DNA from 2 places in the Mycoplasma cottewii genome. Region 2 is predicted to be linked to the other one. Evidence: a T-box and tRNA genes for the amino acid it is inferred to sense, from the RefSeq annotation. Region 2 holds a T-box; the other holds one or more tRNA genes.

Region 1 (8,273 bases), 100 kb from region 2:
TTTCTGAAATCTCTTCAAAAATCGTGACTTATTTCATTTGCAACATCTAATCTTCAACCATCAATATCAAACTCTTCAACTCAATATTTAGCAACATCTAATAAATATTTTCTAACTTCAACATTTGCTGTATTTAACTTTGGCATAAATCCAGTAAATGAAAATGCGTGATATGGTAAGTTTAGATCTTTATTTTCAGTTAAAGATTCATCCATTCTTTCAACGGGGAATTTGTTAATATAGAATCAATCTTTATATTTTGATTTTTCTTGGTTTTCTAAAACATCTTGTCAGAAAGGATGTCAGTATCCAAAGTGATTAAACACCGCATCTAACATCACTTTAATTCCGCGTTTATGACATTCATCAACTAGTTTTTTAAATGTTTCTTTATCTCCAAAATTTGGATCAATTTCAAAATAATCAATAGTGTCATATTTATGATTAGTTTTTGCTGTAAAAATTGGACATAAATATAATCCACTAACTCCAATTTCAACCAAGTGATCTAAATGATCGATAATTCCTTTTAAATCTCCACCAAAGAAATTCTTATCAGTTGGATAAGCGGAATTTCATTCTAATGTATTTTCTGGATTGATTGAAGGATCACCGTTTGCAAATCTTTCAGGAAAAATTTGATATCAAATAATATCTTTAACTCATTCTGGAGATTTATTAATATCTTCAGGATGCATTCAAGGAAATCTAAATTGATTTTCAATTCTAACTTTTCAATAATACTCTATTGGATAGATTGATTTTTCATTGTATAAACATTTATCTCCATCAACTCCAGTTAGTTCAAAAAAGTAAGCTACACGTTTATATTTAGGATGAAGTTCAACAAATCAAAAATCATAAATATTATTAGATCTAATTTTTCTCATATGACTTGGTTTTAGATCATCATCTCAATTAAAAATATCTCCATTATGAACAATTACTTCTTTTATGTTATCTTTTTTAGTTCTTAAAAGTAAGTGAATAGTATTTTCATCATAACAATATGCCATATTTGATTTTGGGATATGTAAAATTGCTGATTTTTCAATTGCGCTCATTTAATTTCTCCTTATGTAAAATATCTATATGTTTGATATCACACTTTTTTATTTTTAAAGTGCATAATTACTTTAATAATACTAAAATAATTGCTTAATATATACATGTTTTTTAAATTAAAAATGCTAGATTAACTAGCATTTAAAAATTATAAATAATTGGTTTATTTTATCTTAAAGATTTTCATAGAAATTGGTTTTAAATTAACTACATTACTTGTTTGAACTTCATCAGTAAGTAGCTCAACTTTGTTTTCTAAATCTAAATGATCAATATTTAATTCTTTATCTGAATTATTAATCATTACAACATATTTATTGTCTTTATCAAATTTAAAGTATTCAACATATTGTTTTTCGTTGTCAGTTACACCAAATTCTAATAATCCATATGATCCTAATACAGGGTGTTCTTTTCTAACTTGACATAGTTTTTTCATATGATCAAAGATGTTCATGTTTCATTTTGATTTATCTCAAATCATACATTTTCTGTTCCCAGGATCATGTTCTCCATCAAGTCCGATTTCACTACCATAATAAATACTTGGAGCTCCACTTAATGTAAATAGGATTGAGAATGCTAATTTAAATCTATCAACATTATGACCACAAGAGTTTAATAATCTTGGAGTGTCATGACTATCCATACAGTTTAACATGTTAGGAATTACATTTGCTTGATACATAGTTAAGAATTTAACTATTCTGTTTTTAAAGTGTTCTGGACTCATATGTCCAACAGAAAATCCAACTACAGGACCAGTTAATACATAGTTAGTTACTCCGTCAAATTGATCACCAAATAATCAAGGATTTGAATCGTATCAAATTTCTCCTAGAATATAGATTTTTTTAATTTTGTTTAATTCGATTCTAAATTCTCTTCAGAAACTGTGATCAACTTCGTTTGGAGCGTCTAATCTTCAACCATCAATGTCAAAGTTTTCAACTCAATACTTACCAACATCTAAAAGATATTTTCTAACTTCAGGATTTCCTGTATTTAATTTTGGCATATCACCAATAAATGAGAATGTGTGATAACTTAAGTTTAAGTGATCAACGTTTTGTCATTCTAAATGCATTTTTGGTACAGGAAATCTTTTAATGTGGAATCAATCTTTGTATTTTGATTTTTCTTGATTTTCTACTACATCTTGTCAGAAAGGATGTCAATAACTAACGTGATTAAACACAGCATCTAGCATAACTTTAATTCCGCGTTTATGACATTCATCAACTAGTTTTTTAAATGTCTCTTTATCACCAAAGTTAGGATCAATTTCAAAATAATCAAGTGTGTCATATTTATGATTTGATCTAGCTTTAAATATAGGACATAGATATAATCCATTAACTCCTAATTCAACTAAGTGATCTAAATGATCGATAATTCCTTGTAAATCTCCACCAAAGAAACTATCTGATTGAGGATTAACACTTGCTCATTTTAATGTGTTAGGTGGATTTATTTCTGGATTACCATTTGCAAATCTTTCAGGAAAAATTTGATATCAAATAGTATCTTTAACTCAATCAGGTGCTTTATAAACATCTTCTTTATTCATTCAAGGGAATTTAAATTGAGAATCGTTTTTAATTCAGTGGAATTCACTAAAATCATGAACTCCGTTTTGATTTAATAAACATTTATCTCCATGAACTCCAGTTAATTCGAAAAAGTAAGCTAATCTTTTGTGTTCAGGATAAATTTCAACAAATCAAAAATCATGAATATCAGAACTACCAACTTTTCTCATTTCTACTTCTTTTAAATTATTTCCTCAATTAAAAGGATCTTGATAATAAACTTTAGCATGAGCTAAGTCATCTTTTTTAGTCTTTAAAAGTAAGTGAATAGTATTTTCATCATAACAATATGCCATATTCGATTTTTGAATATGTAATATTGATGATCATTCGATTTTATTCATATTAATACTCCTTAATTGATAATTTTATGATTATAAATTTATTTTATCTTATGATTATTCAATAATTAAGACATATTTTATTTCTCTGGAATATTAAACAAAATGATACCTTACCAATTATATGTTTTGGATCCAAAACATATAATTGGTAAAGGAGGTTAGAATGTTTACTATTTTAGACAATAAGTCATATGCACAAATTAAAAAACGTATATTAGATATCTTTGCAAAAGATCCTAAAAGATCATATTTATCAATAGCAAAGCAATTTAATAAATCTGTTTCTACTATAAAAAGATATAAGAAAGAATATCTTGATTTTATAAACACTGGAAAGGAGATAGTCCTTTCTCATAAGAATGTAAATAACAAGAATGCACAAAAATATAATGATGAAACAATATACAACTTAGGTGAAATTTATCAAAGTGAAATGAAAATAACAGGAGGAGAGAACAATAATGGTAGTTGTTCATTTTTGACGTTGAAAAATTATCACAGTTGTTTAAAAGAAAAATTTGGTTATGAGATTTCATATTCAAATTTAGATAAAAGATTAATAAAACAAGGTTTTGCTAGTGCATACTGCAAAAGAACAACAAGAAAAGAAGTTAAAAGATAAGAAAACAAAACGAAGAAAACAAGATTATTAAGTACAGCAAAGAGCTGGTGTTTTACACTCCAAAAGTTGTAGAAAAACATAGATTAGCAACAGCTAATAACTACAAATTCGGACAAGTTTTAGAAGTTGATGGATGTACTCATTATTACTTTGAAAACGATATAATTGCAACATGTGTTGCTGTTGTAGATGTTGGAACTAATAGAGTGTTAGATATGTATTTCGAAAGACAAGAAGAATCTCTAAACTCATATCAAAGAATATTTGAAAACGTTTTTCAAAAATACGGTTATCCTATGAGAATAATCACTGATAATAGGGCTAACTTTAAAAAGATGAAATAAACAACGCTAGAACGCGTATAGAGCTTGAAAAAGGGGTATAGAAGTTGTTTCTTCATCAAATGCTAATGCAAAGCCACACATAGAAAGAAAATGAGATACAGTGCAAAAGAACGTTCCTTTTATTTCAAACAAAAGAATATAAAAACAATTGAAGGAGCTAACGCGATAAAAGATGAGTTAATCGAATATCTAAACAGCATATGCAAAATACGTGAAAAAGAAAGTGTTTTTAGAAAACTAGAAAATGAGGCGGTTGAAGCTTTCTTTGACATACCTATTAAAAGAAAAATTATGAATGGAGTGGTAGAATATCAAAAGAATTATTATGTCGCAATTGACGCAGATGGAAAAAGATATAAGTTCAACAAAAACGAAAGTATTGAATTTGTTATAGGTGCAGATGAGAGTCTATACTTTAGAACAGAAACTATGCGTTTTAAAGCTGAAATATTAGAAAAAGGATCTCACGAATGAGGAATGGTTGATATAGCAAAAGAAAACAATTAGATGAAGAAAGAAAACATGACTTAAAAACCCTAGGGACAATAAATAAGACAAGATGAATTCATATGCTATTAGATAAAACTCTTAACACAATTAAAAAACACCCGAGTGGATTGCCTAATGAGGTAGTTGACGAACTATCAGGACTTGTCTCAGGTGTTAAGAATGAATGTTATCGCATATCATTCGAACTCAAAGAAAAATTAGGCTTATTGGATTAGTTTTATTTTCTAATTTCCTTTGATAAGATTATTATAACTTAAAAATTTAAAGGTTCATTTTGTTTAAAAACCCACGTTCAATAATTAAGACATATTTTATTTCTTATCATAGTAAAAATATATTTAAAAATAAAAAAACACCTTGCGGTGTTACTTGTTTTCTTAATGGTCGGAATAATTGGACTTGAACCAACGACCTCTCCGTTATCAGCGGAGTGCTCTAACCAGCTGAGCTATATTCCGAAACAACAACATAATAATATATCTTTTTATTTTTAAAATCAATATGTTTTATGTTGTTTTTTACAAAAGTTTCTCGTTATTTATTTTTTTCTTCTAAATATAAATAAATATTTAACTTTATCTAGACGGTTAAGACCAACATGAGCACCGGCTCCACCAACTCCGGAAGTTGTAGTAATTCCTTTCAACTTTTTAATTGTTACAAAAGACAAAAATAAAATCAACTCTAAAATAAAATTACTTTTACAAAATAAAAAAACAACAAATGTTGTTTTTTGATAATATTAACGTTTTGAGAATTGAGGTGCTCTACGTGCTCCACGTAATCCATATTTTTTACGTTCTTTAATACGTGCATCACGAGTTAATAACCCTTCATTTCTTAAAGCTTTTCTGTAATCTTCACTAGCTTGTAATAAAGCTCTAGCAATTCCTAATCTAGTTGCTCCAGCTTGTCCAGTGAATCCTCCACCAATAACTTTAACAGTAATGTCAAAGTCTTTTAAAGTTCCAGTAGCTACTAATGGTTGTTCTAAGTCTTGCACTAATGTTGCGTATGGGAAAAACTCTAAAGCAGGTTTTCCATTAACAATAACATTACCTGTTCCTGGAGTTAAGATAACTTGAGCAATTGAAGATTTTCTTCTTCCAGTTCCTCTATAAATAACTTTGTTGTTCATTATTTAGTTTCTCCTTTTTTAGTTTGAATGTTTAAAACTTCAGGTTTTTGTGCAGCATATGGGTGTTCTGAACCTTCGAATACATGTAACGCTCTGTATTGGTTAGCACCTTGAACATTTTTAGGTAACATTAGTCTGATAGCTCTTTCAAGAATTTTAGTTGCATCTAATTCTCTTTGAACTGCTACTGTTCTTCTTCTTAATCCACCTGGGTGCATTGAGTGGTGGTAGTAAACTTTGTTAGATTCTTTTTTACCAGAAAAAATTGCTTTTTCAGCGTTAATAATAATAACGTGATCTCCGTTATTGATGTGTGGAGTAAAGTCAACTTTGTGTTTTCCTCTTAAAACAAGAGCAACTTGAGTTGCTAATCTACCCACAGTTTGTCCTTCTGCATCAACGATATATCATTTTTTGTTAATATCTTTTGCAGAGATTAATGTAGTTTGTTTCATATTCGCTATTTTCCTTTACTTGACTTGTCCGGGGTCTATAAAGTGTAGTAAGCAATAAATATTATAATAAAACTTTTTAAAATTATCAATTAAAATATTAAATCTCTCTGGAATATTAAACAAAATGATACCTTACCAATTATATGTTTTGGATCCAAAACATATAATTGGTAAAGGAGGTTAGAATGTTTACTATTTTAGACAATAAGTCATATGCACAAATTAAAAAACGTATATTAGATATCTTTGCAAAAGATCCTAAAAGATCATATTTATCAATAGCAAAGCAATTTAATAAATCTGTTTCTACTATAAAAAGATATAAGAAAGAATATCTTGATTTTATAAACACTGGAAAGGAGATAGTCCTTTCTCATAAGAATGTAAATAACAAGAATGCACAAAAATATAATGATGAAACAATATACAACTTAGGTGAAATTTATCAAAGTGAAATGAAAATAACAGGAGGAGAGAACAATAATGGTAGTTGTTCATTTTTGACGTTGAAAAATTATCACAGTTGTTTAAAAGAAAAATTTGGTTATGAGATTTCATATTCAAATTTAGATAAAAGATTAATAAAACAAGGTTTTGCTAGTGCATACTGCAAAAGAACAACAAGAAAAGAAGTTAAAAAGATAAGAAAACAAAACGAAGAAAACAAGATTATTAAGTACAGCAAAGAGCTGGTGTTTTACACTCCAAAAGTTGTAGAAAAACATAGATTAGCAACAGCTAATAACTACAAATTCGGACAAGTTTTAGAAGTTGATGGATGTACTCATTATTACTTTGAAAACGATATAATTGCAACATGTGTTGCTGTTGTAGATGTTGGAACTAATAGAGTGTTAGATATGTATTTCGAAAGACAAGAAGAATCTCTAAACTCATATCAAAGAATATTTGAAAACGTTTTTCAAAAATACGGTTATCCTATGAGAATAATCACTGATAATAGGGCTAACTTTAAAAAAGATGAAATAAACAACGCTAGAACGCGTATAGAGCTTGAAAAAAGGGGTATAGAAGTTGTTTCTTCATCAAATGCTAATGCAAAGCCACACATAGAAAGAAAATGAGATACAGTGCAAAAGAACGTTCCTTTTTATTTCAAACAAAAGAATATAAAAACAATTGAAGGAGCTAACGCGATAAAAGATGAGTTAATCGAATATCTAAACAGCATATGCAAAATACGTGAAAAAGAAAGTGTTTTTAGAAAACTAGAAAATGAGGCGGTTGAAGCTTTCTTTGACATACCTATTAAAAGAAAAATTATGAATGGAGTGGTAGAATATCAAAAGAATTATTATGCTGCAATTGACGCAGATGGAAAAAGATATAAGTTCAACAAAAACGAAAGTATTGAATTTGTTATAGGTGCAGATGAGAGTCTATACTTTAGAACAGAAACTATGCGTTTTAAAGCTGAAATATTAGAAAAAGGATCTCACGAATGAGGAATGGTTGATATAGCAAAAAGAAAACAATTAGATGAAGAAAGAAAACATGACTTAAAAACCCTAGGGACAATAAATAAGACAAGATGAATTCATATGCTATTAGATAAAACTCTTAACACAATTAAAAAACACCCGAGTGGATTGCCTAATGAGGTAGTTGACGAACTATCAGGACTTGTCTCAGGTGTTAAGAATGAATGTTATCGCATATCATTCGAACTCAAAGAAAAATTAGGCTTATTGGATTAGTTTTATTTTCTAATTTCCTTTGATAAGATTATTATAACTTAAAAATTTAAAGGTTCATTTTGTTTAAAAACCCACGAAAATTATCAATTAAAATATTAAATCTCTGCATCTTTTAATGTTAGAGTTGCATCAGTTTTAGATATTGAATTAAATCCAACAGCTATTGTAATTATATAAATACCAATAACTCCTAAAGCTACAGCAAAAGGTAATCAAACAGGAAATACTAATGGTAAAACAACTATGTGATAGATACTTTTTATAATTGTTGAAAATATAAATCATCCACTAGTGAATCCAATTCCAAACATTGAAGCTATAACAATAAAATACATTCCTAATATATTTAAAGCAATATAAGAATTAGAATATCCTAATACTTTTAATGTTGATATAAATCTATTATTATCTGAAATAATAACTGAAGTTGTTAATAAAATAATTACAAATGAAATTGATAAAATAGCAACAATACCAAGTGCTAG
Region 2 (8,273 bases):
ATTCTTTTATTTTCAACAATATCTATTCCTATTTTCATTAATTCACCACACTCTATTAGTAAAATAAAAACAATCTGTTGATTGTTAAAAGCTTTAATTACATAGATATTATAATATAGAAATATTATTGGTAAATAAAAATCAGGTAATCTCCTGATTTTTAATTTATTTTAACTTCTAATTCAATATCTGGTAATTGTTCATATTCTATTTTAGCTGCATCAAGCATTCTTCTTGCAGCAACATATTCTTTTTGATCGTGATATTTATCTAAAGAATAATATACTTTTTTAATTCCTGCTTGAATAATTATTTTTGTACATTCATTGCAAGGAAATAAAGTAACATATAAATCACAATCAGTTAAATTAGTTCTAGCACTTACAATCGCATTAACTTCAGCATGAGCAACATAAGCATATTTTAGATCAATTCACTCAGCACCTTGGCGTTGTCATGGAAATTCATCATCACTAACTCCTCTTGGAAAACCATTATAACCTGTTGACATAATTTGATTTAATTTATTAACAACAATAGCTCCAACTTGAGTTGAAGGATCTTTACTTCTCATAGCACTAGCTTTAGCAATTAACATAAAGTATTGTTTTCATGTTAAATAATTTTGACGTTTTGACATATTAAAATCCTGTTATTCAATTACCAGCGGTATTAAAGCTTCCTTCTCATCCAATTTTATTAGTAATAGAGTTTACAAATTCTGTACTAAATCATTTATTTTTAATGTAAAAAGATAAAGCGTTTAAAATGTTAGCATCAACAGCTGTTGTAAATTTTGTAATCATTATAAATACAATTGGAATAGTAATAATTGATATTATTAATCCTACTTGAATCATTTCGATTCATTTTCATTCTTTAACTTGAGTTTTTAATAAACCTGTAAAACAAGTTCCTAAAACCATACCAACTCCAGTGATTAATAATGAACTTAACCCACTTCCATATAGTAATGAAAATAAAACTATCATTATAATGTATTTTCAAGCTTTAGATTGACTGAACTTAGCTACAGGAGTATTTTTACCTGATGCATCTGTTAATAAAATTCCTAAAAAGATTCCGATAGTACTTATAATTCCACCTGTATAAGTTGCTGGTAAAACACAACTTGCAAATAATCCTAATACTAAGTAACTTAAAAATGAACTAACAGCAAATGATCAAGTTTTTCCTATTGAAATTTCACACATTTTAGAAGCGTTGAAAAACATTGATCCTAAAATAATTAAAAGAAGAACACTTAAAAATGGAGATCCAATTTGTTGCATAGGAGCAAATCCATAAGTAAAGACTCTTCATCATTGTCCACCTAAAATTGTTAGATTTCAGTTAGTTGCACCAAACGCTAATGAAAGAGTGTTTGGATTAATTTGAGCATCTTTTAATAAATAAGGAGCAAAAAGTTGAATTGATCCTGGAAGTAAAACTAAAAGAATTAAAACGATTCAAGAAAATGTAATTTTATTTGATTTAATACTTTGAATAAATTTATTAAGACTTTTTAAATTTTCTTCAAAACTATTTTGTTCATTTAACTCTTCTTTTATTTCTTGTTGTTGGTGTTGATTAAAATTTAATAAATCACTTTTTTCAAAAAATGGTTCTAAATTGTCTTTTAAATTTTCTATTGATGAGTATAAAATCTTTTTATTTTCTTGTTCAATAAGATCGTTATTTGCATTTTCATCAACAACTATCATAAAAATTTGCACAGGTTTATTAACTGCTTTTTGCATTTTTTGAACAACATAATCTAATTCTTTATCGGCACTAATACTTCTATCAAAATTAATAACAACTATTTGGAATTTATTTGAAGAATTATATAAATAACTTATATTAGAATTTACTTTTGATTTTAATAATTTAGCATTGTAATTTTTAATAAAGAAATTTTCTAAAATCTTTTTATTTTCATTCATCTTAAACACCTCCTAATTCTTTAATTTTATCATTAAATTCTTTAGGTAGCTCTGCAATTACTTCAATTCGTTTATTTGTGATTGGATGATTAAATGATAATTTGTATGCGTGAAGATATTGTCCAAAATCAGTAGTTTTTTCACTTAATCGACCATAAACAGGATCGTTTATAATCGGGTGTTTAATAAAGTTAAAATGTACTCTGATTTGATGTGTTCGTCCAGTTTCAATATTACATTTAATTAAAGTTGCATTATCAAAACGTTGGATGACTTCAAAATTTGTTTTAGCATGTTTTGAATTTTTAATTGTAACTGCCATTTTTTTTCTATCATTTTCATGTCTTCCAATAGGAGCATCAATAATACCTTTATTTTTAGCAATTACACCTCAAACTAAAGCATAATATTCTTTATAAATTTCATGATTAGTTAACATTTCAGTTAGTCTTTTATGAGCTTTGTCATTTTTAGCAATAATTAATAATCCTGTAGTTTGTTTATCTATTCTATGCACTATTCCTGGTCTTAATTCACCATTAATTGATGAAAGTTCAACTCCACTTCCAAGTAAAGCATTAACAATAGTATTATCAAAATTACCAGCACCTGGATGAACTACAATATTGTTTTGTTTATTAATAATTAAAATATCATCATCTTGATAAACAATATCTAAAGGAATGTTTTGAGCAACAATATCAGTTGGTTTAGGATCATCAATATTAATAATTATTTCTGTATTTGGTTTTACAACAAAATTATTAGCATTAATTATTTCACCATCAACAATAACATTACCTTCTTTAATTAATTTTTGAATATATGATCTAGAAAAATCTCTATCAGATAACAGTTCAACTAAAAGTTTATCTAATCTAGTTGATATTTCATTAGAATTTAAAATTATTTGTTGCATTCTTCTTCACCTTTTTGTTTTTTAAATTTAGTTTTAATAAATTCGATAAATTCTATTACTATAACTAAAGCACTAACTCCAATTCCAACATTAACTCATAAATCAGCTAAGTTAAAAATATAACTAGCTTTAACTCAAGATATATCTCATACTAAAAAGTCAATAACTCCACCAGGTTTTGAATTTTCATTTAAAGGAGCTCATGATCTAGCAATTAAATTAGCAAAACTTCCAGATAAAATAAACACTAAAGCAATCAATCATTTTTTATTATTTAAAAATATGAAAAAGATTATTAATAAGAAAGTTATTATACTAGCTATTGAAATTACTAAGTATTGTTTGTCTTCTAATCCACCATAAGCCATACCTAAATTAATTGTATATTTAAGTTTTATAAATCCTGGAATTAGTTTAGCTTCTTGACCTAGTTCAAATTTGTTTGCAACGATAATTTTAGTTATTAGATCAGATCCTATTAGAAAAATCAAAATAGGAGCACAAACAAAAAGTTTATATTTTCATTCAAAATTATATTGTTTTAATTTAACTTTTCATTCTAGAATTTTATCTTTAAATATCATATTTTCTCCACTATAAACTTTTAACTACTTTGTCACATTCTAAACAAATTTCATCATCAATTAAATTATCAAATATTTGTCAACATCTTTGGCATTTCATACCTTGTTTTTGTTCAACTTTAATTTCACTTAAATTACAGCTAATAAATTCATTATTAGTTTGATCAACAAAATTAATTGAATTTACAATAAAGATTTGAGCTAGATCTTTTTGATCTGATAAATGTTTAAATTCATCATTTAGTTTAATTGTTACAATAGCTTCAAAACCTTTGTTGATTGTTTTATTTTCTCTTGCAATTTCTAATGCTTTATTTACATCATCACGTAAATTCATTAGACTTTCTCATTTGCTAATAAATTCTTGGTTTTGATCAAATTTTTGCTCTCTATTATTTAATAAGTGAACTGATAATTGTTTATCTGAAATGTTTAATGATTGGTATGCTTCTTCAATTGTATGAACTAAAATAGGACGTAAAACATCAATTAAGCATCATAATTGTTCATATAAAACAGTTTGAACTTGTCTTCTTCTTTTTGAATTTTTAGCATGAATATATAAAATATCTTTAATGAAATCTAAATAGAATGATGATAGGTTTTTAGTTACATAATTCATTGTTAAATTATAAACTTGGTTAAATTGTAAGTTTTGATAAAAATCATTTGCTTTATCTTTAAATTGAGTTAAGTTAGCTAAACTGTATTTATCAACTTCTTCTAAATCATTTTGATAATCTTTTAATGGATCAAAATCATGTAAATTAGCTAAAATAAATCTAATTGTGTTACGGATTTTTCTATATGATTCACTAATTTGTTTAATAATTTCAGGACCAATTTTTTGATCATCAGTAAAATCAGTTGAACTTACTCATAATCTTAAAATATCAGCACCTAGATCATTTGAAAATTGAATTGGATCAACACCGTTTCCTAATGACTTAGACATTTTGTTTCCTTTTTCATCAGTTGTCATACCGTGAGAAACTAATTTTTTATAAGGAGATTTTGACATATAAATAGTTGAGTTAATCATTGAAGCATTAAATCATCCTCTGTATTGATCATTTCCTTCTAAATACATATCAAATGGTAGATCTAATTCTTTAAATCTTTCAATCATAGCAATTGCACTTGATCCCGAATCAAATCAAACATCTAAAATATCTTTTTCTTTTTTCAAGTTTTTATTTTTGTATTCATCAGGTAAGAAAATATCAGCATCATCATTGAATCAAGCATGAGTTCCTAATTCATCAATTTTATTAATTGCATATTGTAAAATTTCATTATTTAAAACTAAATTATCATTTTGATCATAAAATGCAACAATTGGAACTCCTCATAATCTTTGTCTTGAAATAGTTCAATCTGTTCTTTCTTCTAAAACTTGATATAGACGTCTTTTTGCTCATTTTGGATGAGTTTCAATTTCATTAACATTTTTTAAAATTTCATCTTTAACTGGTGCTAAATTAACAAATCATTGTAATGTACATCTATAAATAACTGGTTTTTTAGTTCTTCAGTCATGAGGATATGAGTGAGTTACAAATTTTAGTTTTAATAAGTTGTTTTTATTTGCTAATCTTGTTGTGATGATTTTGTTTGTATCATCATAAAACATACCAACTAATTCAGGATCTAAATGATTAATTTCTTCAGTAAATTTACCTTGATTATTAATTGGAGCAAATGGTTCGATTTTGTGTTGTTTTACAATTAAATAATCATCTTCACCAAATCCACCAGCAATATGAACCATACCAGTTCCAGATTCACTAGTTACGTGATGACCTAAAACAACTTTACTAATTTTTTGATCATATAAAGGATGAACGTATTGTGTATCAACTAAATATGAACCATCAACTTCATTTAAAACACTAACATTTTCTCATCCAATTTCTTGACTTGCTTTTTCAACTAATTCTGAAGCTATAACAAATTTTCTATCATCATTTTCAGGTTTAACAACACTATATTTAATATTTTCTCCAACTGCGATTAATTGGTTTGAAGGTAAAGTTCAAGGTGTTGTTGTTCAAATCACTAGTTTAGTTTCTGAATCAAATTTATCAGAATTTACAATATCACAAGCTACATAAACAGTTGGTGATTTAACATCTTTATATTCAATTTCAGAATCTGCTAATGCTGATTCACTTGATGGAGATCAGTAAATTGGTTTTAATGCTTTATAAATTAATCCTTTTTCATACATTTTTTGAAATAATCTTAATTCACTCATTTCAAAATCATGAGTTAAAGTAACATATTTAACATCATAATCAGTAAACATACCTAAACGTTTAAATTGACTTGCTTGATTTTTAACTTGATCTAAAGCATATTTTTCACATAATTTTCTAAACTCAATTTTATCCATACTTTTACGATCAACACCAGTTTTAGTAACAGCAGTTTCGATAGGTAGACCATGAGTATCTCATCCCATAATAAAAGGAGCATAATAACCTGTTGCATTTTTAAATCTAATGATGATATCTTTTAAAGTTTTATTTAATGCATGACCAATGTGTAGATCTCCATTCGCATATGGTGGACCATCATGTAAAACAAATTTAGGTAGATCTTTGTTTAGTTGCATTTTTTTGTCATAAATTTTATTTTCTTCTCAGAATTTTTCAAAAACAGGTTCTTTATCTTTTAAACCAGCTCTCATATCAAAAGAAGTTTGTCCAATTAATAATGTATCTTTGAATTTATTAGCCATAAATATAATCCTTTCTTAAAAATAAAAATCGCCCTATCTAAGGAGCGATTAAACCGCGGTGCCATCCTAATTAAATCATAAAATATACTATGATCCATCTCTGTTGGTATTAACGGTTCCACCGCGAAATTCTACTAAGCTGAATGCCGTTCTTTTTCGGTAAGAAAAAGTGATATTTTATAAAACACTTTACTAATTCACACCACACATTAGCTCTCTGAAAAAGTTAATTTTATAAAACTTGTCTTTTAATTTTATTTATTTTATTCTATATTATTTTAATTGTTTTTTCCACTATTTTCATGACTTCTAACAAATTTCAAGCTTCTAGCTATGTAATCATTTTCAAATTCAATAATTGATTTTGTATGATGAACACCTTGATCATAAATTGTTACTTTATTTTCATTAGCTTGTTCAATATTATTTTTAATCTTACACATTCTAACACTATCTAAATAATTAGTAACTTTATCATATCTGTTGTGGAAATATAAAACTGGTATGTATTTATTTGAAGTTTGAATTAACTCTCTAAAGTTTAAATCACTTAAATTAACTTTATATTCTTGTTTATAAACTTTTAAAATATCTTTTAAAATATCATTTCCTAAACCTTGTAAAAACTTAGGAGTATTATTAGTAACCATTTTTTTTAATAAATGTTTAACTGACATATAAGATGAATCTGAGATCGCTCATTTAATGTTTGCTTTTTTAATTAAATCAGGTTCAGTTAATAAAAAGTAATTAATTGTAAATGCACCCATACTAGTTCCAACTAATCCTAATGTTGAAACGTTATATTTTTGAATTAATCACTTAATAATAGTGATTAAATCACCTTTTTCTTGATAACCTCAAGTAGTAACTTTTCCTTCGCTTACACCATGATTTCTAAAATCAAAAGTAATGATGTTATAACCTAATTGACGATAGTGTCATAATAAATATAAAACCTCTACTCTATTAGAATTATAACCATGAACACCAACAACTCATTTATCAGATTGTTTTGAATTTAATCATATACTTCCAGCAATTCTAGTTCCGTCAAATGAATTAGTAAAAAAATTAATAGTTGGAGTTTTATATTCTTTAATTTTTAATTTTTTATTTGAATTTCTATTTGTTGGATTTAATCAAGAAAAAGCTTTAATAGGATTGAAATTAACTGAAAATCCATCTTCTCTTTTATAAATAGTTTTTGAGAATTTAGAATTTCACATCGTTATCATCGCTAAAGCAATACTTGAATATTGACTAGTTATCTCTTTTTTCATCTTTTTATAACTTTCTATTTTCTATATATTTAATTATAAAATACAAACTTAATATCATATTATTTTAATTTGTAATTGATTTAAGTCTTTTTATAAAATCATAAACTTTATTAATTTCTGTTTTATTGTAAGCATATTCTTGTTTAAAGTTAGGATTATATCTTTTTAAAATACTTTTATAAGCTTTTTTAATATTTTTAGTTTTTGATAAAGTACTGATTTCTAATAAAGCATAAGATTGATTTACTATATTAAATTTCTTTGAAAAAATTTTCTTTTTAGAACGTTTTTTGATTGTTAGATCAGCTTGATAAATATCAATTTTTAATTGTTTAATTAAGTTTAAAGTTTGTTCTAATAAAGTATCATTAATCTTTTTAATTTCATCTTCCACATCACATGAAATATTTTTAATAGCACATGAAATTTCATTTTTTAAAATATTTTCAACAAAATCGTTTACCATTAATTCTCTAAAGATAGTTCAATATTGTTTATAGTATTTAGATAAAAATAAAACACTTTCTTTGTTATATTCTAAATTTAGTTCATCAAAAGCAAATAATAATAATTTTTCACAATGTAAAAAGTTTAATAATAATTGATTTTCACTAGATTTTAAATTATTAATAAGTTTTTCAGTAGAAGTAAAACGAACTTTTGCATTTTCTAAAAATTTTTTAGTTTCTTTGTATTCACCAAAAAATGGAATTCGGTTAAAGTTTTCATAATAATCGTATTCTTTTATTAAAATGATTGTTTTATTATCAATGATTCAACTTCTTCTATTTTGAATAA

The links. A T-box is a leader RNA that pairs with one kind of tRNA and senses whether it is charged. The one in region 2 lies ahead of ileS (isoleucine--tRNA ligase), so its partner is inferred to be a tRNA-Ile.
Region 1: it encodes a tRNA-Ile, which carries the amino acid that the T-box ahead of ileS (isoleucine--tRNA ligase) is inferred to sense. The anticodon was not compared.

Annotation. Positions count from the first base shown of each region.
Region 1 is NZ_CP103424.1:872,528-880,800, forward strand. Features, by position in the region: gene NX779_RS03755 (glycoside hydrolase family 13 protein) at 1-1,064, opposite strand, end outside; gene NX779_RS03760 (glycoside hydrolase family 13 protein) at 1,229-3,001, opposite strand; gene NX779_RS03765 (winged helix-turn-helix domain-containing protein) at 3,165-3,623, shown strand; gene NX779_RS03770 (hypothetical protein) at 3,671-3,967, shown strand; gene NX779_RS03775 (hypothetical protein) at 4,058-4,474, shown strand; tRNA gene NX779_RS03780 (tRNA-Ile) at 4,859-4,935, opposite strand; gene rpsI (30S ribosomal protein S9) at 5,220-5,618, opposite strand; gene rplM (50S ribosomal protein L13) at 5,615-6,070, opposite strand; gene NX779_RS03795 (hypothetical protein) at 6,256-7,788, shown strand; gene NX779_RS03800 (FtsX-like permease family protein) at 7,884-8,273, opposite strand, start outside.
Region 2 is NZ_CP103424.1:769,712-777,984, reverse strand. Features, by position in the region: gene NX779_RS03345 (holo-ACP synthase) at 1-38, opposite strand, end outside; gene NX779_RS03340 (deoxycytidylate deaminase) at 161-640, opposite strand; gene NX779_RS03335 (hypothetical protein) at 642-1,946, opposite strand; gene NX779_RS03330 (RluA family pseudouridine synthase) at 1,948-2,865, opposite strand; gene NX779_RS03325 (signal peptidase II) at 2,853-3,449, opposite strand; gene ileS (isoleucine--tRNA ligase) at 3,460-6,192, opposite strand; T-box leader at 6,230-6,454, opposite strand; gene NX779_RS03315 (alpha/beta hydrolase) at 6,471-7,463, opposite strand; gene NX779_RS03310 (J domain-containing protein) at 7,540-8,273, opposite strand, start outside.